Regions from separate parts of the Lacticaseibacillus jixiensis genome, predicted to be linked through region 4. Evidence: predicted binding sites of a transcription regulator. Region 4 holds the regulator's gene; each other region holds the start of a gene.
What was found. Region 4 encodes CtsR, which represses protease genes until heat stress. Its sites were predicted from a motif close to TTGGTCAAAAAAGGTCAAANA; they were not measured.
Positions count from the first base shown of each region.

Region 1: a site for CtsR is predicted at 3,675-3,695, ahead of ACGG90_RS05860 (ATP-dependent Clp protease ATP-binding subunit). Genes of this name have one in related genera too.
Region 2: a site for CtsR is predicted at 2,907-2,927, ahead of ACGG90_RS07310 (ATP-dependent Clp protease proteolytic subunit). Genes of this name have one in related genera too.
Region 3: a site for CtsR is predicted at 2,349-2,369, ahead of clpB (ATP-dependent chaperone ClpB). Genes of this name have one in related genera too.

Region 1 covers NZ_BAAFPR010000006.1:164,581-170,019, reverse strand. Annotated here, with positions in the region: gene ACGG90_RS05870 (MucBP domain-containing protein) at 1-842, opposite strand, end outside; gene ACGG90_RS05865 (DUF1827 family protein) at 864-1,160, opposite strand; gene ACGG90_RS05860 (ATP-dependent Clp protease ATP-binding subunit) at 1,420-3,615, opposite strand; gene ACGG90_RS05855 (hypothetical protein) at 3,848-4,039, shown strand; gene ACGG90_RS05850 (phosphocarrier protein HPr) at 4,142-4,408, shown strand; gene ptsP (phosphoenolpyruvate--protein phosphotransferase) at 4,408-5,439, shown strand, end outside.
Region 2 covers NZ_BAAFPR010000008.1:137,774-143,212, reverse strand. Annotated here, with positions in the region: gene gap (type I glyceraldehyde-3-phosphate dehydrogenase) at 1-481, opposite strand, end outside; gene ACGG90_RS07315 (sugar-binding transcriptional regulator) at 519-1,556, opposite strand; gene ACGG90_RS07310 (ATP-dependent Clp protease proteolytic subunit) at 2,258-2,842, opposite strand; gene ACGG90_RS07305 (Ltp family lipoprotein) at 3,063-3,725, shown strand; tRNA gene ACGG90_RS07300 (tRNA-Arg) at 3,955-4,026, opposite strand; gene ACGG90_RS07295 (MarR family winged helix-turn-helix transcriptional regulator) at 4,082-4,531, opposite strand; gene whiA (DNA-binding protein WhiA) at 4,786-5,439, opposite strand, start outside.
Region 3 covers NZ_BAAFPR010000001.1:151,117-156,555, forward strand. Annotated here, with positions in the region: gene clpB (ATP-dependent chaperone ClpB) at 1-2,295, opposite strand, end outside; partial or broken gene ACGG90_RS00730 (lipopolysaccharide assembly protein LapA domain-containing protein) at 2,435-2,608, opposite strand; gene ACGG90_RS00735 (SDR family NAD(P)-dependent oxidoreductase) at 2,617-3,402, opposite strand; gene rnz (ribonuclease Z) at 3,389-4,339, opposite strand; gene ACGG90_RS00745 (acyltransferase family protein) at 4,937-5,439, opposite strand, start outside.
Region 4 covers NZ_BAAFPR010000041.1:175-5,613, reverse strand. Annotated here, with positions in the region: gene rpoB (DNA-directed RNA polymerase subunit beta) at 1-467, opposite strand, end outside; gene ACGG90_RS14570 (ATP-dependent Clp protease ATP-binding subunit) at 1,356-3,875, opposite strand; gene ACGG90_RS14565 (CtsR family transcriptional regulator) at 3,906-4,373, opposite strand; tRNA gene ACGG90_RS14560 (tRNA-Pro) at 4,464-4,537, opposite strand; tRNA gene ACGG90_RS14555 (tRNA-Gly) at 4,542-4,613, opposite strand; tRNA gene ACGG90_RS14550 (tRNA-Arg) at 4,650-4,723, opposite strand; tRNA gene ACGG90_RS14545 (tRNA-Leu) at 4,735-4,820, opposite strand; tRNA gene ACGG90_RS14540 (tRNA-Gly) at 4,831-4,902, opposite strand; tRNA gene ACGG90_RS14535 (tRNA-Thr) at 4,920-4,992, opposite strand; tRNA gene ACGG90_RS14530 (tRNA-Leu) at 5,011-5,092, opposite strand; tRNA gene ACGG90_RS14525 (tRNA-Lys) at 5,117-5,189, opposite strand; tRNA gene ACGG90_RS14520 (tRNA-Val) at 5,213-5,285, opposite strand; rRNA gene rrf (5S ribosomal RNA) at 5,294-5,410, opposite strand.

The DNA.
Region 1 (5,439 bases), on a different contig from region 4:
GGCAAAGCCAATGGCGTTGGGTCTGGCAAATAAGGATCTGAGGCCACGCCGGTGGTGGCGTCGGCGGTGATCCATTGGCTGCCGCCGACGTTAAACCACACGGTGTGATTTAACGTATCACGCATCACCGCGTAGACGCGCCAATAGGTGTGCGCCGGCAGCTGACTGGCATAAGGTGCGCCAGCCAGCGGTTGAGGATAGGCGAGTTTGGCCGTTTGCAGTTGAATGAAAGCGTCGTCTGGCAATTGACCGCTTTCAAGCGGCGTCAGATTGTAAGAAAAGCGCAGACTCTGCGCTGCTTGGGTGAACATACCAGATTGAGTGGTTGGCCCCACAACATGTTCGGCAAACTCTGGCAAAGCTTGTGCCGTATAGCTTTGATTCAACACGCCTTGCAAGAGTTCAGGCACCTGCAATAAATGGCCATTGCTGTCGCGATGATAAACGATCACCGGACCAGCCACGCGTGGGGTGTAGCCACACCAAATCACTTGGTTATTGGCCGGGAAAACTTGGGTAAAATTTCTGATTTCAGTCAACACAAAACCTGCGATCACCTGCCAAGTAATCGGCAAGGGATCGCCAGTGTGACCATGCAAGGTGATCGGGTCATGCAAGTTAACATGCGAAGTGACATTTTGATAATAGACGCGCACTTGGACCCGGGTGTCGACCATACCAGTAGCAGGCGGCAGGTCATGAACTTTGTGAGGTGAGGGATCAAGGCGAGAATCGGGCCGCGATGGGGCGGGTTCATGGGGATGTTTCAAAGAACCAGCCCGACGCACCGGTTTGGCGGTGGTCGCAGCAAGCCAGGTTTTGATGCGCGTAAGCAAACTCATGGGCAAAACTCCAATAGGGATCTACATTTCGGAAGCGCGTTGCTGCGAGTTCAAGGAGATCTCAGCTAACTTTGGCCCCCGTACGACGGTCACGTCTTCCAGACTGACGCCGGTCAACTTCTGTAAGGTGAAGCGCAACTCTTGGTCTTGAACGTTGCGCGTTTCATTGGTGAACAACAATTCATCATGTGTCGGTGCCTGGGTGTAAACCACCGTGGTGGCACCGAGAGAATAGACTTTCACATACTGAGTATCCGTGTGTGCTAACTGCTGCGCTACCAGATGCGGGTAGCTGTTGGTGATATCGATCAATCGCATCGCCAAACACATCCTTTCACTGTTGCCGCTTTCTTGTCTTACGATAATTATAACACGTTTTGCCCGAAACATAGGAGCGGCATGCCCCGCCGCTCAGCTCATTGTAGATTGGGAGCGCTTACTATTGGCTCAACCCCAATTCTAGCGCATCCAGGCAACAAGCGCGGCAACAACCTGCATAAAAAATCCCCACATAATGACCAAATCCCGTTACGAAGCCAAAAAAACCACGCATATCAAAGATATGCGTGGTTGAAGGTTATTCAGCAGCAGGTTCGGAAATGGCGATTTCACCATTGGCGATCCGCGCTTCCAAAGCGGTAGCCTTAGGATGATCGAGGTAGTAATCTGCTACTCGATCTTCGATTTGTTCTTGAATGACCCGCCGCAACGGGCGAGCGCCCATGGCAGGATCATAACCGAGCTCAACTAACTTCTCTTTGACCGGATCGGTGACTTTGATGGTCAAGCCTTGGTCATGAATGTTGGCGTTAGTATCAGCGATCATCAAGCCAACGATCTTCATCAAATCAGGCTTGGTCAAAGACTTGAATTCCACGATATCATCGAAACGATTCAGGAATTCCGGCTTGAAGTAGTTGCCTAACTGATTAAGCACAGAGTGTTGCGTGCCGTTAAGCGATGCACCAAAGCCCACGTTGGCTTCCGCGTCGGTGGAGCCGGCGTTGGAAGTCATGATGATGATCGTGTCTTTGAAGGATACCGTGCGGCCTTGGCTATCAGTCAAGCGCCCGTCATCCAAGATCTGCAAGAACATGTTCATGACATCTGGGTGGGCCTTCTCGATTTCATCTAACAAGATCAGGCTATAAGGATTGCGGCGGACTTGTTCAGTCAATTGGCCAGCTTCTTCATAGCCCACATAGCCTGGAGGCGAACCGATGAGCTTGGACACCGAGAATTTCTCCATGTATTCGGACATGTCAAAGCGGATCATCGCTTCTTGGGAGCCAAAGAGTTCCTTAGCCAATTGCTTGGCTAATTCCGTCTTGCCGACCCCAGTCGGGCCGACAAATAAGAAACTGCCGATCGGGCGGCCGGTTTTGTTGAAGCCGATGCGGTTGCGGCGAATGGCGCGCGCCACTTTGTTGACGGCGTTGTCTTGGCCGATGACATTGGCTTTGAGGTGCGGGCCAAGGTCTTTGAGCTGTTGCTGCTCTTGGGCCTTGAGTTCGCCAACTGGGATGTTGGTTTTCTGCTCGACGATCTTTTCCATGTCTTTTTCGGTGACGGTAGGCGTGTCAGCTTTGTCAGCGTCGGCTTGTTCCTTCTGCATTTGCTCAAGTTTGTTGACTTGATCGCGGTAGAAGGCGGCTTTCTCATAGTCTTCTTGCTTCAAAGCGGCTTGCTTCTGCTTTTCGGCATCGTCGATTTTGGCTTTCAAGGCTTTAGGGTCAACGACTTGAATGGTCAAGTTCTTCTTGGAGCCGGATTCGTCAAGCAAGTCAATGGCCTTGTCTGGCAGATAGCGATCTTGGATGTAGCGGTTAGACAAGTTGACCGCCGCTTGAATGGCGTCTTCGGTGTACTTCACGTGATGGAAGTCTTCGTAGCGCTTCTGAATGCCATGCAAGATCTCGATGGTTTCTTCTGGGCTTGGTTCATCAACCGTCACTGGCTGCAAACGGCGAGCCAAGGCGGCGTCTTTTTCGATTTGACGATATTCATTGTTGGTAGTGGCACCGACCAGCTGCAGTTCGCCACGCGCCAAGGCTGGCTTTAAGACGTTGCCGGCATCCATGCCGCCTTCAGCGTTGCCGGCACCGACGATTTCATGGATTTCATCAATGAACAAAATGGTGTCAGGGCTGTTCTTCAATTCGTTGAGCAGTTGTTGCATCCGCTGTTCGAATTGACCGCGGATCCCGGTACCTTGAACCAAAGACACGACATCCAGTTGAATGACTTGCCGGTCTTGAAGCTTGACAGGGACGTCACCATTGGCGATCTTCAAGGCCAAGCCTTCAACGACCGCCGTTTTGCCGACCCCGGCTTCCCCGATCAAAACCGGGTTGTTCTTGGTGCGGCGGTTTAAGATCTCGATGACCCGGGCGATTTCACCATCGCGGCCGATCACAGGGTCGATTTCACCGGCTTTGGCTTTGGCAGTCAAGTTGACACCGAATTGGCCGAGCACAGAGTTGCCATTGTTGCGACGATTGCCGCCGCCACCGTTGTTGCCGGCTTGTGTCGGTGGCGTTTGTTGCTGTTGTGGGTTTTGTTGATCCATTCCTTGGCTCATCGCCTTGAAAATGTCGTCAAGGCTGTTAAAGCCGAACGGATCATTTGCATTGGTTGGTTGCATTCTGCCTCCTGCTTGTTGCTTCAACTGCTGGTAACAGTTTTGGCAAAGGTTGATCTCTTGTTTCGTACCATTGACGCTGGTATATAAGTGGATCGTTGCTGGATTCTGATGACAGTTCTCACAAAGCATATTGTCACGACCTTTCTTTCCACAACCAAGAGCTGTGGCTATTTGTAGTGAAGCTTAGGTTACTGACCTTCACTGACCAAAGCTCAGTATACTCGGCTATTTCCAAAATGCAAGCACTCTAGCCCTAAGAGTGCTAAAAAGTTGCGTTCAGCCTTTGCTGGTGCGGCTTTTTAGTTGCTTGATCACGTCCTTAATGCTATTGTAAAGCAGTAGGACGAAAGGGGGCAACTATTTGGATCCAGACTACACGCAGATGATGGATCAACTGCGGTCAGGGGAGTTGTCTCAAATCGAGATCACCCCAGAGACCTTCAATGCTTTCCGTGCGGCATGGACCAATTATCCCGCGCGCAAAGAGATCGTCGGCACCGCAGGGCGCTTAGGCGCCATTACCTATCATTATCGGCCAATTCAAGACGATTAAGACTTGTCGTGGAAACGGAATAATGGTAAGGTTTACAGGAGATAGAATGTGTTCATTCTATTCGGCTAAAATTTTTTTAAATGACGAAGGAGCAGATTACTCATGGAAAAACGCGAATTTAATGTTATTGCAGAAACAGGTATCCACGCACGTCCGGCAACCCTTCTGGTACAAGCCGCAAGCAAGTTCAACGCCGACATTAACTTGGAATACAAGGGCAAGAGCGTTAACTTGAAGTCCATCATGGGCGTGATGTCTTTGGGTGTTGGCCAAGGTGCTGATGTGACCATCTCCGCTGAAGGCGCTGATGAGAAAGAAGCCATCGACGCTATCGAAGAAACCATGAAGAAGGAAGGCCTCTCTGACTAATGACAAAGCAACTCAAAGGGATCGCCGCTAGTGATGGCATCGCTACTGCGAAGGCCTACATGTTGGTGCAACCTGACTTGTCATTTGATCAGACTTCTATTAAGGATGCAGACGCTGAGGTTCAGCGTCTGCATTCTGCGCTAGAGCAAAGTACCAGCGACTTGAAGCTGATCCGTGATAAAGCGGCAGAATCCTTAGGCGAAGAAGAAGCACAAGTCTTCGACGCACACATGATGATCTTAGCCGACCCAGAATTCACCGGTGCCATTGAAAGCAAAATCAAAGATGATGCGATCAATGCAGAAGCAGCCTTAAAGAATGTCGCTGACACGTTTGTCGCGATGTTTGAAGCCATGACGGATAACCCGTACATGCAAGAACGCGCCGCAGATATCCGCGACGTCACCACGCGTGTTTTGGCACACTTGTTAGGCCGTTCATTGCCATCTCCGGCTTTGATCGATTCTGAAGTCATCGTGGTTGCCCACGACTTGACGCCAAGTGATACTGCGCAGTTGAATGCAAAGTACGTTAAAGCCTTCGTTACTGATATTGGCGGTCGCACGGCGCACAGTGCGATTATGGCACGCTCATTGGAAATCCCAGCGGTAGTTGGGACCCAATCCATCACCCAAGACGTCAAGGAAGGTCAGATGCTGACTGTTGACGGCTTGACTGGGGATGTCACCGTTGAGCCGAGTGCTGAACAAATCGCCGCTTCAAAGCAAGAAGCAGCTGATTATGCCGCACAAAAGGCAGAATGGGCAACCTTGAAGTCTGCCGAAACGTTGACTGCTGATGGCAAGCACTTCACCATCGCCGCCAACATCGGCACGCCTAAAGACCTTGATGGTGTGGTGGACAACGGCGCTGAAGCAATCGGTTTGTATCGTTCTGAGTTCTTATATATGGACTCCAGCGAATTGCCGACTGAAGATGACCAATTCGAGGCCTACAAGAAGGTCTTGGAAACCATGAGTCCTAAGCAAGTGGTTGTTCGTACGATGGATATCGGCGGCGATAAGCACTTG
Region 2 (5,439 bases), on a different contig from region 4:
CAAGGCAGTTGGTCGTGCAAGAACCGGCGGAAACGATCTTGTCGTCAGCGTTCAAGGTGTCATCGTTAACGTTGTAAACGATAGTCTTGATCTTGCCAGCAGGTGCTGAGATCAGAACACGTTGTGCGCCAGCGTCCAAGTGAGCTTGGGCCTTTTCAGCAGAAGTGTAGAAACCGGTACATTCGAGGACGTATTCAACGCCGTCGTTCTTAACCCACGGAATGTTTTGAGCCTGAGGTTCAGCATAAACGCGGTATTCCTTACCGTTAACAACGATACCGTTGTCGGTCGCGCTAACTTCGCCCGGGAAAGTGCCATGAGTGGAATCATACTTCAGCAGGTGAGCCAACATAGCTGGGCTTGTCAAGTCGTTGATCGCAACAACTTCGATGTCGCCAGATTGTGCGCCTAATTCGAAGATGCGGCGGAAAGCCAAACGACCGATGCGGCCGAAACCATTGATACCAATTTTAACAGTCATGCTAAAATTTCCTCCTTTAGGAAATAAGAGTTTTATTCTAACGGGTCTCCCCAGTTAAAATCGCATTTGCAGCACCGACGTCTGTAATCAACCACGTGCGACTCGGTGCGTTCTTCATGTATGCGGCAATCGCTTTGGCCTTGCTTCGGCCACCGGCGACGGCAAACACATACGGGATATGATCAAGATCTGGGATCGTTAAACCGATTCTTGGGATCTTGTAAATGACCTCGCCATCAGCATTAAAGAACGTGCCGAAGGTTTCAGAAACAGCATGCTGTTCACGCAGTTTCTGTAAGGTCGCAGGAGACATTGACCGGCGTTTGGCCATTGTCAACGCTTCTCCTATACTATGAATCACAACCTGCGCATTGTCAATCATTTGTAAGACTTCTTGCACGGCAGGTTCTTTAAGCAATGGTTGGTAAGTTTCCTCACTAATATTTTCAGGAATGTACAGCACTTTGAAGCGGCCGTTAGTCGCTTCCGCCATACTTGCAGCGACTGAATTGGCTTGAATCGCCACCGCTTCGCCGACCCCGCCGCGGGCCGGAACGAAGGTCAATTCCCGCCCCGCCGACAACTTGTAAGTCAGCTGACCTGCGACGCGGGCCATCGTACTGCCACCCATCACGGCAATCGTTAAACTGCCGCCTGGCAACAAGACTTGCATCGTGGAATCCAACAACTTGCCCATTTCATCTAAGACGCGTGTCGATTGATCTGCGTCACCATTGACGATCAAGCAATGTTCAATGCCAAGTTTTGCGGCAAGCTGTTTCTCGTCTTCTTTGAAACCCAAGAGCTGATTCATCAGCGTCTCAAGCCCGTGGAACACGTCTTGCCCTTTGCCAGTCAACACCATCCCCGACTTAGACGACTTGATCAAATCAAGGGTCCTTAGATAATCGGTTTCGGTGCGCAAGCCCCGTTCGGAAGTCTTCATCTGCTCCGCCAAAGTGCGGCGCCCGACTGGAGCCAGCCAGTTGATGTATTGCAAGATCTGATACCGGGTGGTGATGACGCCGACAAGGTCTGGCGCAATTGCTTCGATCCAGGCGAATTCAGATTGCATGTCTATCCTTCTATCAGTGGGTCGTTGTTTGTCCAACGTAGTCGCATTGCGACCCATGTCAGGCAAAAAAATTAGGAATCTCAGTTCACACTGTACTCCCTTACCAACGGTTCTTATTATAGCAATCCCCGAAATTTCGTGCAAGCGTAAACCCAAAGAACTCGCATGCTTTCACACAAATAGAATATTTTGTTCACATCTGTACCGGTCATTCGCAATGCAAAGGCTTACCCCACTTATGGTTGACGCCGTTTCGATGAAAATGTTCGGCGAATATCTCACGCGGCTTTCATCTTCGGCTCACCAAAAACTGTTTTAGCGGCTTAACTGACTGTTGTCATGTGCTGGGCCAAATGATGACCCACCGCGGTACTTATTGTCCGCCAAAGTGCGCGAAATGTGCTTTGGTCGTCGAGCTCCGCAAAGCAACGCGGGTGCAATTAGCTACGTCCCCGCACTCGTGGCAAAGTGCGCCACAAGCACGAGGACTAGGCTAATTAACCCGCTAAACCCGCTTTGCTCCGCTCTGGTTTCTTCGTCGAGCTCCGCAAAGCAACGCGGCAGTGCTATAAGCTGTGACGCCGCTTGGGCATAAACCGCCCAAACGTCATCCCATCTTATATCAGCCGCTAAATACGCTTTGCTCCGCTCTGGTACAAAAAAACGCCGCCAGTGGCGACGTTTCTGTGATGCGATACAGCTTAGTCTTTCTTCTGCACTAAGATATCATCGATCAAACCATAATCCTTGGCTTCTTGCGCAGTCAAGTAATGGTCACGTTCGGTGTCGGCCTTGATGGTTTCAACGTCTTTGCCAGTGGCTTCAGACAAGATGCCATTCAAGCTTTCGCGCGCCTTTAAGATCTGCTTAGCGGCGATTTCGATTTCAGTTTGCTGACCTTGGGCACCACCTAAAGGCTGATGGATCAAGACTTCAGAATGTGGCAAAGCAAAGCGCTTGCCCTTGGTACCAGAAGCCAGCAGCACAGACGCCATGGAAGCGGCCATACCAATGGCAATAGTTTGGACGTCGGACTTGATGAGGTTCATCGTGTCCAAGATCGCCAAGCCGGAAGTGATCACACCACCTGGTGAGTTAATGTACATATAAATGTCTTTGTCAGAATCTTGCGCATCCAAGAATAACAGCTGCGCGATGATGGAGTTAGACACCTGGTCATTAATTTCGCCGGAAAGCATGATGATCCGGTCTTTGAGTAAGCGGGAGTAGATGTCGTAGGCGCGTTCGCCACGGCTGGTTTGTTCAACGACTGTCGGTACTAACATAGGTATTCCTCCTAGATTACGTGCGATTTAGCACTCATTTGAATACAGTGCTAAGCATACGTCAAAAGTCAATAAAGGTCAAACATTGAATTCAACTTTTTTTCCGAGTTAAGCATAGCACACTCATAGAATTTTTTGCACGTGGAAGCTGAAACAGACCACTTATCGCGTATATATAGCTAAGGCGACGGATAGTTCGCCTGCTCAAGGAGGTTTGATGATGAAGAAGCCATTCTACAAGCGCGTATGGTTCTGGGTGGTGTTCGCTGTTGCCGGTCTGGGCTTGGCCGGCGCTCCTGCAGCGCTCGACGCCCCAGACCCTGATGCCTTGCCAACCGAAACGCTCACGCCAGAAGATGACGATCCTGATCCGGAACCAACTGCAGTTTCAGACGACGATGAAAGTGACACGGAAGATGATGACGTCGACGCGTCCAGTGACGACAGCACCGACGTGGACGACTCAAGCGACGATACGACAGACGAAGACATTGATGACACCACTAACGATAGCGATGACCAAGCCTTAACCGACTCAAGCGATGATGCTGCGGCACAATCCAGCAGCGCCAGCATCCCCATTGAATATGAGAATGCCGTCATCAAGGCGCAAGAATATTCAGACATGATGCACATGTCAAAAGCAGGTCTCTACGATCAGCTGACTTCAGAATACGGTGAACACTTCGCCGCTGATGCCGCCAATTATGCGCTGGCGCATATCAGTGTTGACTACAATGCCAACGCCTTAGCCAAAGCGCAAGATTATCAAACCGACATGAACATGTCCAAAGCTGGCATCTATGATCAACTCGTTTCCGAATATGGCGAAGGCTTTACCCCTGCCGAAGCCAATTACGCCATTTCGCATTTAAGCAATTAGGCAGCCCCCTGGTCATTTGATCAGGGGCTTTCGTTTGCACGAAGACATTTTAGGTGACGTGTATCGAGTCCAGCCGTCAAGGTGGCATTCAGGTGGCATTTTCGGGCTATCAAGCATGCCACTGCCACCTCACTGCCACCTCTTCCATAATTCCCAGTTTTTCCGCAAAAGAAAAACGCCTATTTCTAGGCGTTTGTTGTTCCCTGTTTGCCCCAAGTTATGGGGATTCTGCGCAGCCCGGGAGTCGAACCCGGATTTCGAGAACCGGAATCTCACGTGCGATCCATTACACTAACCGCGCAAGTACTATATTATCTTACGCGATTGCCCTTGCATTTGCAAGTACAAATCAGTGACTAGCGCAATTCAACATCGGCAACGTTGGCTAATTTATCATCAATTTGGTCAACGCCTGCTTTGATGTGCTGATAATCTTCATCAGACATATCCACCTTGGTAGCACAATTGGTGACATGCGCATAGATATCATCGCGCATGCTTAGTGCTTTGTCAGTCAAGCTGACATCCACACGGCGCTCATCCACAGCAGAACGCGCCCGGGTGATCCAGCCGTCTTTTTCCAAGCGCTTCATCAAAGGCGTCAATGTCCCGGAATCAAGCGACAAAGTCTTGCCCACTTCTTTGACTGACATGGTGCCATGTTCATACAACGACAACAAGGTGATGTATTGTGGGTAAGTCAATTTATACGGTGCCAAAGCTTGCGAATAGAAATGATTGAATTGCTTCTGCGCTTTATAAATCGAGAAGCACAACTGTTCATCCAAGCGGATCGGTTTCACCATGATTATTCCCCCAAGTCAATATACCAACGATAACAACGGCTTCTAATTTCTATTGTACACGATTATCTTGTCATCGCAAGGCATTTGACGCCAAAGGTTTGTGCATTACAGCAGATATTTATAATGATTAAGATTGTTAAGCACAATTTATCTTGGATGGTCATCAAACTAATTGTGTCAATCTTTGATTCATTCCCAATATTCAAAAGAAAAGCCGTGAAACCTACTTCCTGGTTTCACGGCTTAGTCTGCCTTTAAGCGTCTTTGGGTTGTTGATACCCTTCGGCGATTTGGTTGAGCTTGCGCAGGCGATGATTGATCCCGGATTTGGAAATCGCGCCACTAGGCACCATTTCACCAAGTTCTTTCAACGACACATCAGGATGTTCCACGCGCAAAATCGCCACTTCGCGCAGCTTTTGCGGCAAGTTCTCTAACCCCACGCGAGCCTTAAGATAGTTAATGTTCTCAATGGAACGCTGCGCCGCGTCGACAGTTTTATTCAAATTGGCGGTTTCACAATTCACCAAACGATTCACCGAGTTGCGCATGTCGCGCACGATGCGCACGTCTTCAAACTTCAACATGGCATTGGTCGCGCCGATCACCTGCAAGAAATCCGCGATTTTCTCGGCTTCTTTAAGATAAACGATATAGCCGCTGCGGCGCTCTACCGTGCGGGCGTTGAGGCCAAAGTCTTTCATGATCGTTAAGATATCTTCGTTGTGATCTTGGTACAGTGAATAGATCTCCAAATGATACCGCGACGTTTCCGGATTATTGACACTGCCGCCAGCCAAAAAAGCACCGCGTAAGTATGACCGCCGCCGCTGCGGTTCATCCATCACCTTAGGGCCAACTGCCGTTTGGATCGACAATCCGCTGGCATCTAGGATCTCCAAATCTTC
Region 3 (5,439 bases), on a different contig from region 4:
CATGATGATGTCGTCGATCCGGTTCAAGAATTCCGGCTTGAAGCTGCCGCGGATCAATTTCAACACTTGATCGCGCCGTTCTTGGGTGATCTTGCCGTCTTGTTCCATGCCGTCCAGCAGGCTTTCAGAACCGAGGTTAGACGTCATGATGATGATCGTATTCTTAAAGTTGACCGTGCGGCCTTGGCTGTCAGTCAAGCGCCCATCATCTAAGACTTGCAACAAAATGTTAAAGACATCAGGATGGGCCTTTTCGATTTCGTCTAACAGCACGATCGTGTATGGGTTGCGGCGCACCGCTTCAGTTAACTGGCCGCCTTCTTCATAGCCCACATAACCTGGTGCCGCCCCGACCAAACGCGATACCGAGATCTTGTCCATATATTCAGACATATCGATGCGCACCATGTGCTTGTCAGAGTCAAATAACGCATCAGCCAGCGTTTTAGCCAGCTCGGTTTTACCGACCCCGGTAGGCCCCAGGAATAAGAAGCTGCCAAGCGGGCGGCTGGGGTCTTGCAGCCCGGCACGCGAACGCAAAACCGCATCGGCGACAGCGTTGACTGCTTCGTCTTGGCCGATCACGCGCTTGTGCAAATTATCTGCTAAATGCATGAGCTTCTGGCGATCGCCTTGTACCAGCTTGGCTACTGGAATACCGGTTTGCCGCGAAATGACGGCAGCAATTTCTTGTTCCGTGACCGATTCTTGGACTAACCATTCATCTGGCCGGTCGGCTTTTTCCATGTCAGCCAGTTCTTGTTCAAGTTGCGGGATCGTGCCGTGTTGCAAGCGCGCTGCAGTTTCCAAATCATATTTGGCTTGGGCATCTTCCAACTCGTGTTTGGCCTTGTCGATTTGGGCTTTCTTGTCGTTCACGGCAGTGATGTCTTTCTTCTCGGCATCCCATTGGGCCTTGAGGCGGTTGGTTTCTTCTTTGAGGTCTGCCAGTTCATGACGCAATTGCCCCAAGCGCTTGATCGAGGCTTGATCAGTTTCTTTGCTTAGCGCCTGTTCTTCGATTTCCAGCTGCATCTGGCGGCGTTCGGCCACGTCTAATTCAGTTGGCCGCGAATTCATTTCAACATTGATGTTGGCGCTGGCTTCGTCGACTAAATCGATGGCTTTATCCGGCAAGAAGCGATCGGTGATATAGCGATCAGCCAAAGTAGCCGCTGCCACCAGCGCCGCATCGTGAATGCGCACACCATGGAAGATCTCAAAGCGCTCTTTGAGCCCGCGCAAAATCGAAATCGTATCTTCAACACTTGGCTCTTGCACCAGCACGCGCTGGAAGCGGCGTTCCAAGGCTTTGTCTTTTTCGATGTTTTCACGATATTCATCAAGCGTCGTGGCCCCGATCAAATGCAATTCGCCGCGCGCCAGCATGGGCTTGAGCAAGTTGCCGGCATCCATGGCCCCTTCGGCTTTGCCGGCGCCGACAATGGTGTGGATCTCGTCGATAAACAAGATGATCTGGCCTTGCGATTTCTGGACTTCTTTAAGTACCGCCTTGAAGCGTTCCTCAAACTCGCCGCGGTATTTCGCCCCGGCTAACAAACTGCCCATATCCAAGCTGATAATGGTTTTGTCTTTGAGGTTGTCTGGCACGTCTTGGCGGACGATGCGCTGGGCCAAGCCTTCGACAATGGCGGTTTTGCCCACGCCGGGTTCGCCGATCAATACCGGGTTGTTCTTGGTTTTGCGACTCAAGATGCGGATTACGTCACGAATTTCATCATCGCGGCCGATGATCGGATCCATCTTGCCAGAACGCGCTTCGGCCACCAAGTCGGTGCCATATTTCTTGAGGCTTTGGTAGGTGTTTTCGGCATTCTTGGAGGTGACTTTGGCGCCATTGCGCAATTTGTCAACGACTTTGCGCAGTTTGGCTTTGGTCAGGCCTTGGCTTTTGAGGTATTCGCTGATACTCAAGTATTGTTGGTCAAACACCGCCAACAGCACCGCTTCAGTGGCAATATATTCGTCGCCGAATTGCTCGCGCACCTGATCGGCGTCTTGCAGCAAATGATAAAGATTCTGGCTCATGTTCTGGCCATATTGGGTGTTGCCTTCAACTACCGGCTCATCGTCTAAGGCCTTATCGATGGCAGCATTTAAGCCGTCGATGTTGATCTTGGCTTCTTGAAAGACCTGTGTGGCAAATTGGTTGGGCTGCACTAACGCTTTAAACAATTCAGGCACGTCAACTTCTTGATGATGGCGCACTTGCGCGATTTGTTGCGCCGCCGCCACAGCATCACTGACGGCTTGCGTGAATTTATCTGGGTTCATATTCTGGCTCCCTTCGTGGCTTGTCTACACCTCATATTATACGCAATCAGCCATTAGTCAGTAAAGGTCAAAACGCAAAAACCGCCCGGGCTTCCGGACGGTTTTAGACTCAGTCTTTAGGCGGATTCTTGCGCATGGTCAAAAGCGCGATCACCACGCCGATCAAAACCGCCACCACGATCACCACGATCAGCGGCCAATGGACCTTGGCGCCAAAGAAATTCACCGCCACCACTTGGCCGTTCAATAACGCAAACACGATCAACACCAAGCTCAACACGAGCCCGACGATCAAACGTTGTTGATTCTTCATGCTGTCTCCTATTTCTTATTGAACATGCCGCCGGCCAGCCAATCGCCTAGATGCGGCAACAGATTATACCCGACTGCTGCCACGGCCATCACACCTGGCGCATTGATTTCGCGCACCGGCTTATTGAAGGCATTGACGATGCGGGCGGCCAGCTTATCTGGGTCTAACGCCAAGGCCTTAACCGACTGCAAGTAATCACTGGCTTTTGCCACGGCAAAGAAATTGGTGTTGATCGGTCCGGGATTGACGGTGGTGACCTTAACCCCCAAAGGCTTAAGCTCCAAGCGCAAGCCGTTGGAAAAACCAACCACAGCAAATTTGGAAGCCGAATAAATCGCCGATTTTGGGGTGGCCATTTTACCAGCCATCGAGGCGATATTGATGATATGCCCGCGACCTTGCGCAATCATCGCGCGGCCAAACAAGCGCGTCATGTACATGGTGCCTAAGACATTGGTGCGAAACATCGCTTCGATCACCTTTGGCGAAGTCTCCAGCGCCGCTTCAAAATGCCCAAAGCCGGCCGCATTGACCAAGACATCAACTTGCGGCACTTGGGCAAGCACCCGCTTGGCCACCGCTTGGCACATCGTAGGATCAGCCACATCTAACGCATAAGCGTATGCAGGCTTGCCAGACAGCGCCGACACTTGCGCTTGCACGTGTTGCAACACGCCTAAGCACCGCGCCAATAACACCACTGTGGCCCCGCGTTTGGCACACGCAAAAGCGATCGCCTTGCCTAAGCCGCTGGAGGCGCCGGTGATCACCACGGTTTGATCATTCAGTTGCATGCCCATCCTCCTTCTTGAATGGTACATCGATAGCTTCCAGATCATGCACGACATGGGTATTGGCAAAGATCTTCTGCGCCGAGCGTTCCAACATCACTGCGCCTTTGCCGATGTAGCGCGCTGAAATATGGGTCAGCAACAAGCGCTTGACATGAGCGGCTTTGGCCAATTGGGCCGCTTGAATGTTGGTGGTGTGATAATACTGCCGCGCCAGCTTGGCTTCATCTGGGCCAAAAGTACTTTCATGCACCAACACATCGGCGTCTTGCGCCAAGGCTTGCGCATGCGGCGTGCGGCGGGTGTCGCCAAAAATCGCCACGGTGCGGCCGGATTGCGCCGGGCCGATGAAGTCATGGCCGTTCAAGATGCGCCCATCGGCTAAGGTGATGGTTTCACCGGCTTTAAGTTTGCCATACAAAGGCCCTGCCGGCACTTTGGCTTGGCGCACTTTATCGATCAACAACTCGCCAGGATGCGGCTTTTCTTCCACACGGAACCCGAAGGCCAAGATCCGATGCTCCAACGTGTCGAAAGTCACCTTGAACGTTTCATCTTCAAAAGCGATGCCAGGATTAGTCAAAAGCTTAAAGCTGACCTTGTAAGGCAAGCGAGTTTGGGTCACCTGCAAGCTGGTGCGCACAAAACGCTCGATGCCTTCTGGGCCATAGATCACCAGCGGCTCTTCGCCGCCTTGATTGGCGCGGCTGGCCAAAAAACCAGGCAAGCCAAAAATATGGTCCCCATGCAGGTGGGTGATGAAGATCTTGGTCACTTTGCGCGGCCGGATGGTCGTTTTGAGGATCTGATGTTGGGTGCCTTCACCGCAGTCAAACAGCCAGACCTCATTGCGTTCGTCCAACAATTTCAACGCCACGCTTGACACATTGCGCGTCTTGCTAGGCGAACCTGCGCCAGTGCCTAAGAATTCGATTTCCATAGCTTACTTCCTATTCTAAAAATAATCTCTATCCAGTGTACCACACCGCACTTTACTGCGGCGACTTTCGCTGGGGTTGAGCCAAGCAGGGATTGCTGGGTTGGGGCCGGCCAGGGATCCCTGCGCAGCGTGGGGCAAGCGGCGGTGCAGGCGGTGCGGCCGGCTCCAACCGCGCTAAGGGACGCGCGTTTTGCGCCTAAGTTCAGAGCCAGGCGCTCGCTTCGCTCACTTGCCCGTCTCTGAACTTGCCGCGATCAGCACAGCAAGCCAAGCACAACCCACTTGTCTTGTTGTGCTGATCGTTTCACGGCCTGACCGCCGCTTGCCCCACGCCACTCCGCAATCCCTGGCCTAATTCACTAATCAGGATGCAGCTTGCCCATTCACCCTCATTGACACATTCAAGCCAATCATGAAACTGTAAGAATCGGCACCTGGCAGTCACATTGCACGCCAGTCAAACGACGGCGAACAAGCAAACTTGCGCATCATGCTGCTACCAGGTGCCGTTTTTCGCTCATGATTAAGCAACACAAGCGGCCATGCACCGCGATTCGACAATGAATCGCAGCGCATAGCCGCTTGCAAGCCGGCTGCTTATTTCTGAGCAGCCAACAAAGTTTTCACAATCAAACTGATGTAATAAGGATTGCCAGTCGGGTTCATGTGCACTTGATCATCATAGAACCAATTACTGTGACCTGCAGCGGTGTGATACCAATCGATCACCGTCAGATTCGGGTATTTGCCCTTTTCACGATTCAACAAGTCATTGACTTGGTTTTGCCAAGTGCGCGTTGGTACATGCACATTGACCCAGAATACGCGCCGGTCTTTGCCAATAGCCGCCATCATCTGCGCCATGTTGTCTGGGCTAAACGGCCCATTGGTGCCTAAGCCGATCACCACATTTTGCGCCAAGGCGCCGGTGTCGGCGTAGTGCTTGACGGTGTCGATGGTGTTGACCATTTGCCGCGAAATCGCAGCATCAACGAAGGCATGCGGCATCAGTTGCTGCAAGCCAGGCTTGGCATCCAGCATCACCGAATCGCCAACCATGGTCACTTGCAGATTCTGCGCCGCTTGCAGCTGCACCTGGG
Region 4 (5,439 bases):
TCGCGGGAGTTCTTATCGATTTCACTGTTGTAATAGACACCAGGGGAGCGGACCAATTGTGAAACGATGACCCGTTCTGCACCATTGATAATGAATGTCCCTTGATCAGTCATCAACGGGAAGTCGCCAAAGAACACGTCTTGGGACTTGATCTCGCCAGTTTCGTGGTTCGTCAAGCGCAAAGTAACGTGCAGCGGTGCGGAGTAGTTGGCGTCATGTTGACGCGCTTCTTCAACCGTGTATTTTGGTTCAAGCAGTTGATAATCAACGTATTCCAAAGACAAGTTCCCTTGGAAGTCTTCGATCGGCATGATGTCGTCGAACATTTCCTTGAGGCCTTCGTCTAAGAACCATTGATATGAGTTGGATTGGATCTCGATCAAATTAGGCAGATCGAGTACTTCTTTGATGCGGGAATAGGAACGGCGAGTACGGTGCTTACCGTAATTCACTAAATGTCCTGCCAAGTATATTCACCCCTCATTAAATTTTTCGGACGTCGACTGAGTAAATTTAATGTAAAAAATATTAAATTTACATTACATCAGCCGATACGACCCGCATTTGAGCAAAGAAAAACCCAAAGGTCCAAAGGCAAAACGTTGCCTCTACTACCTTGGGTCCAATATGCGCGTCAACGGACAATATATCGTCAACACATGCGGAACGCACCGAAATGCAATTGCACTAAGAATACCTGTTTCGTCAGTAAAAGTCAAGCAGCCTTCATTTTGAGGATACTTGCGAAGGCAGGTCCGGAAAGAGCGACCGGGGGCAGCTGGCACTACGGCCAAATGGCGTGGAACGGGGTGGGCGGTGCCAGAGCTAACTTTGCATCTCCGCTGCGCTCCGTATGCAAAGTGGATCTCTGCCACGCGCCTTGTTCTAGGCGCCTCCGCGCGTTGCGCTACGTTGCCAAGAACAACGACACCCCTGACGCCATTTGCCCTCCGTACCAGCTGCCCCCGGTCGCTCTTTCCTCAAAAATTTGATTCAGGTTACGATGTGCGTTGACAATCGTCACGCTTACAACCATCTAACCCCTGACGAATAATGTAGGACAGGGATTGCGGAGCAGCGTGGGAAAAGTGTCGGTCAGGCCGTGAAACGATCAGCGTCGTGAGACAGGCGGGTTGTGCTTAGCTCGCGTCGCTGATCGCGGCAAGAAGTTAGACGCGCAGGTGAGCAAAGCGAACGCACGGCTAAATTCTTAGGAGGAAACCACGCGTCTTTTTGCGGGGTTGGAACCGGCCGCACCGCCTGCGCTGACACTTTTCCCACGCTGCGCAGCAAGCCCTGTCCGGCCGCTGATAACCAAAAAAAGCCACGCACAAGGCGTGACTTTCACATATTAGTTAAGCGTTGACTGGTTCTTTTGGATCCTTGGCACCTTTGGCCGCTTTAGCCTTAGTATCTGGGCGGACTTTGAAGGTCAGCTTGCCAGCTTTGGCACCAATGGTGATCAAGTCACCGGCTTTGGCTTCGCCGGTCAACAGCAACTCAGACAATTGATCTTCAACGTCACGCTGCAAGGCACGACGGATCGGACGAGCGCCATACTCTGGATCGAAGCCGGCTTTGGCAACAGCATCGATGCCGGCTGGGGTGATCTTGACTTTGATATCTTGATCGGCCAAGCGGTGTAAGACGTTCTTGGCCATGATCTTGACGATTTCGTGGAGTTCTTCCTTATTCAAGGAGTGGAAGACCACGGTTTCGTCGATTCGGTTGAGGAACTCTGGGCGGAAGGCCTTCTTGAGTTCTTCAAGCATCCGTGACTTCATGGCGTTGAAATCTTGGGTGATCGGCTTGGCCCCAAAGCCCAAGGTCTTGTCGTCACGCAAGGAAGTGGCCCCAATGTTTGACGTCATGATCAAAATCGTATTGCGGAAGTCGACCCGACGGCCTTTGGCATCAGTCAAATAGCCATCATCTAAGACTTGCAGCAAGATATTGAAAACATCTGGGTGGGCCTTTTCCACTTCATCTAACAGGACAACGGAGTATGGCTTGTTGCGGACCTTCTCGGTGAGCTGGCCGCCTTCGTCGTAGCCGATATAACCAGGTGCGGCCCCGATCAAGCGGGTGGTAGAGATCTTGTCCATGTATTCAGACATGTCCACGCGGATCATCGCGTCTTCAGTGCCGAACATTGCTTCAGCCAAGGCCTTGGCCAGCTCGGTTTTGCCGACACCGGTAGGGCCGAGGAACATGAAGGAGCCGATTGGGCGCGTTGGGTCTTTAAGCCCGCTGCGGGCGCGGCGAATCGCACGTGATACGGCACTGACGGCTTCGTCTTGGCCGACGACGCGCTTATGCAAGACCTTCTCCAAGTTGACCAGCCGCTCAGTTTCTTTCTTCTGCAACTGAGTGACAGGCACCCCGGTCCATTGGGCCACCACTTCGGCAACGTCTTCTGGGGTGACTTTCACATCGGTACGCACGCCATTGTCATTGGCCGCTTCTGGTGCTTGCGCCACTTGGTCGCGAAGCTTTTGTTCCTTCTGGCGGATCGTTGCCGCAGCTTCGAAGTCTTGATGCAAGATCGCATCTTCTTTGGCCGCAACGGTGTCTTTAAGCTTCTGTTCCAGCTTATCTTCTTTGGTTGGCTTATCGGCCATATCCAAGCGCACCTTGGCGGCAGATTCGTCGATCAAATCGATCGCCTTATCCGGCAAGAAGCGAGTGGTGATATACCGCGATGACAACACCACTGCTTCATGCAAGGCTTCATCGGTGATAGTCACGCCATGATGGGCCTCATAGCGTGGACGCAAGCCGTGTAAGATCTGTTCAGCTTCGTCTTCGGTTGGTTCGTTGATCATGATCGTGGCAAAACGCCGTTCCAAAGCGGCATCTTTTTCGATGTACTTCTGGTATTCATCAAGCGTTGTGGCCCCGATCAGTTGCAGTTCACCACGGGCCAAAGCCGGCTTTAAGATGTTGGAAGCGTCGATGGCGCCTTCTGCCCCACCGGCTCCGATCAACGTGTGCAATTCATCGATGAACAAGATGACATTACCGTCTTGATAGATCTCATCGATGACTTTCTTCAAGCGGTCTTCAAATTCCCCACGATACTTGGTACCGGCCACCAGCGAACCCATATCAAGCATCATCAGGCGCTTGTTGCGCATGTCAGCTGGCACATTGCCTGCCACGATCTTCTCGGCAAAGCCTTCTGCGATCGCGGTTTTGCCGACCCCAGGTTCGCCGATCAAAACAGGGTTGTTCTTGGTCCGGCGCGCTAAGATCTGCACCAGTCGGCGGACTTCTTTATCTCGGCCCACCACTGGATCCATTTTGTTTTCACGGGCCAATTGGGTGAGGTCGCGGGCCAAGCCGTCAAGCGTTGGCGTGCCTTGGGAAGCTGGGCGCTTCGTGGCAGTGCGCGGGGCGCCTTGATGGGCTTTGCTGCCGGTGTCAGAGATGCCCATTTTCTTCAGGACCATTTGGCGCGTTTTGGATAAGCTGAGATCCAGGTTCTGTAAGATCCGCGCCGCCAAGATATCATCTTCGCGCAACAAGCCTAACAGAATGTGCTCAGTACCGATCTTCAACGCACCTAAGCGCTTGGCTTCGTCGCCGGCAAAAGTCAAGATTTCCTTGCCTTTTGGTGAGTATGGCAAATACGTGTCAGCCGCGGTGTGGCTGGCATCTACCGTACCATAGCCAGTGAAGCGTTCAATTTCATCATGCACATCTTCTTCAGATACCGACAGCTGCCGCAGCGTTTTGCCAGCGATGCCATCTTGTTCCATGACCAGTGCCATCAACAAGTGTTCTGTCCCCACTGCATGATGGTGGAAATACTTCGCTTGTTCTTGCGCGATCATCAGTACATTCTTTGCCGATGGTGTAAACAGATTGTCCATAAGCACATTCCTCTTTTCTAAAAGCCGGTTCTATCTTTCATACTGCAAACTTTGTAGAAATGCAAGCAACAAGCGCGCCCGCAAGCGTTCTTCGACGTCGCGTTCGCCAACGGCCAAAGTCTGGTGGCTTAAGACATTCAACATGGCGTTGCCTGCCTCTTGCCCGACTAAGTCTTCATCATAGAGCTTTTGCAACATCGCGCGGGCATCGGCTTCACTCACCTTGCGTGGTAATTGCGCGATCATCCAAGTGATCAAATCGCAGGCACTTTTCATCTTGACCTTTAAGATCCGGATGTAACCGCCGCCGCCGCGTTTGGACTCGACGACATAGCCGCGTTCTTGCGTAAAGCGGGTCTTGATCACGTAATTGATCTGTGAAGGCACGCAATCGAAGCGCTCGGCCACTGCGGCGCGTCTGATCTCGACTTCCTCTTGTGCGTCTAACAGCGCCTTGAGGTAACGCTCGATCACATCCGTCACGTTCTGGCTTGCCATACCGTCGCCCCTTTCATGTTTGACTAATATTGACTTTAATTATACCCAAAATAAATAAAAAAGCCACTGTCCTCAGACAATGACTTCATATCGGGAAAACGGGATTCGAACCCACGACCTCTGCGTCCCGAACGCAGCGCTCTACCAAGCTGAGCTATTTCCCGATTAAGCGGAAGACGAGATTCGAACTCGCGACCCCCACCATGGCAAGGTGATGTTCTACCACTGAACTACTTCCGCAATACGGTTATTATATAATTGTCAGAAACGACAAAATGCACCCAGTAGGAGTCGAACCTACAACCTTCTGATTCGTAGTCAGACACTCTATCCAATTGCGCTATGGGTGCATAATCATAAATGCCGAGAGTCGGGTTCGAACCGACACGGTTATCACTAACCGCAGGATTTTAAGTCCTGTGCGTCTACCAGTTTCGCCATCCCGGCATAAATGAAAAGCGGAAGACGAGATTCGAACTCGCGACCCCCACCATGGCAAGGTGATGTTCTACCACTGAACTACTTCCGCAAAAAATATGAAATTAATGCCGACTAGAGGATTCGAACCTCCGACCTCCTCATTACTAGTGAGATGCTCTGCCAGCTGAGCTAAGTCGGCGTATTAAATTAGATGGAATGCGGGTGAAGGGACTCGAACCCCCACGGTATTTACCACTAGAACCTAAATCTAGCGCGTCTGCCAGTTCCGCCACACCCGCAGATCAAGTTACTAATGGGAAAAATGAGCCGTGACAGGCTCGAACTGTCGACCCTCTGATTAAAAGTCAGATGCTCTACCAACTGAGCTAACGGCTCATTCCATGGATCCAAAGATCCAATGGAGGATACAGGGCTCGAACCTGTGACCCTCTGCTTGTAAGGCAGACGCTCTCCCAACTGAGCTAATCCTCCATATAACAGCGTGGCGGCTTCCTACCCTCGCAGGCAGTCACCCACCAACTACTCTCGGCGTAGAGAAGCTTAACTTCTGTGTTCGGCATGGGAACAGGTGTATCCTTCTCGCCATCGCCACCACACTGTATATGTTAGAAGGTTTGCACCCTCA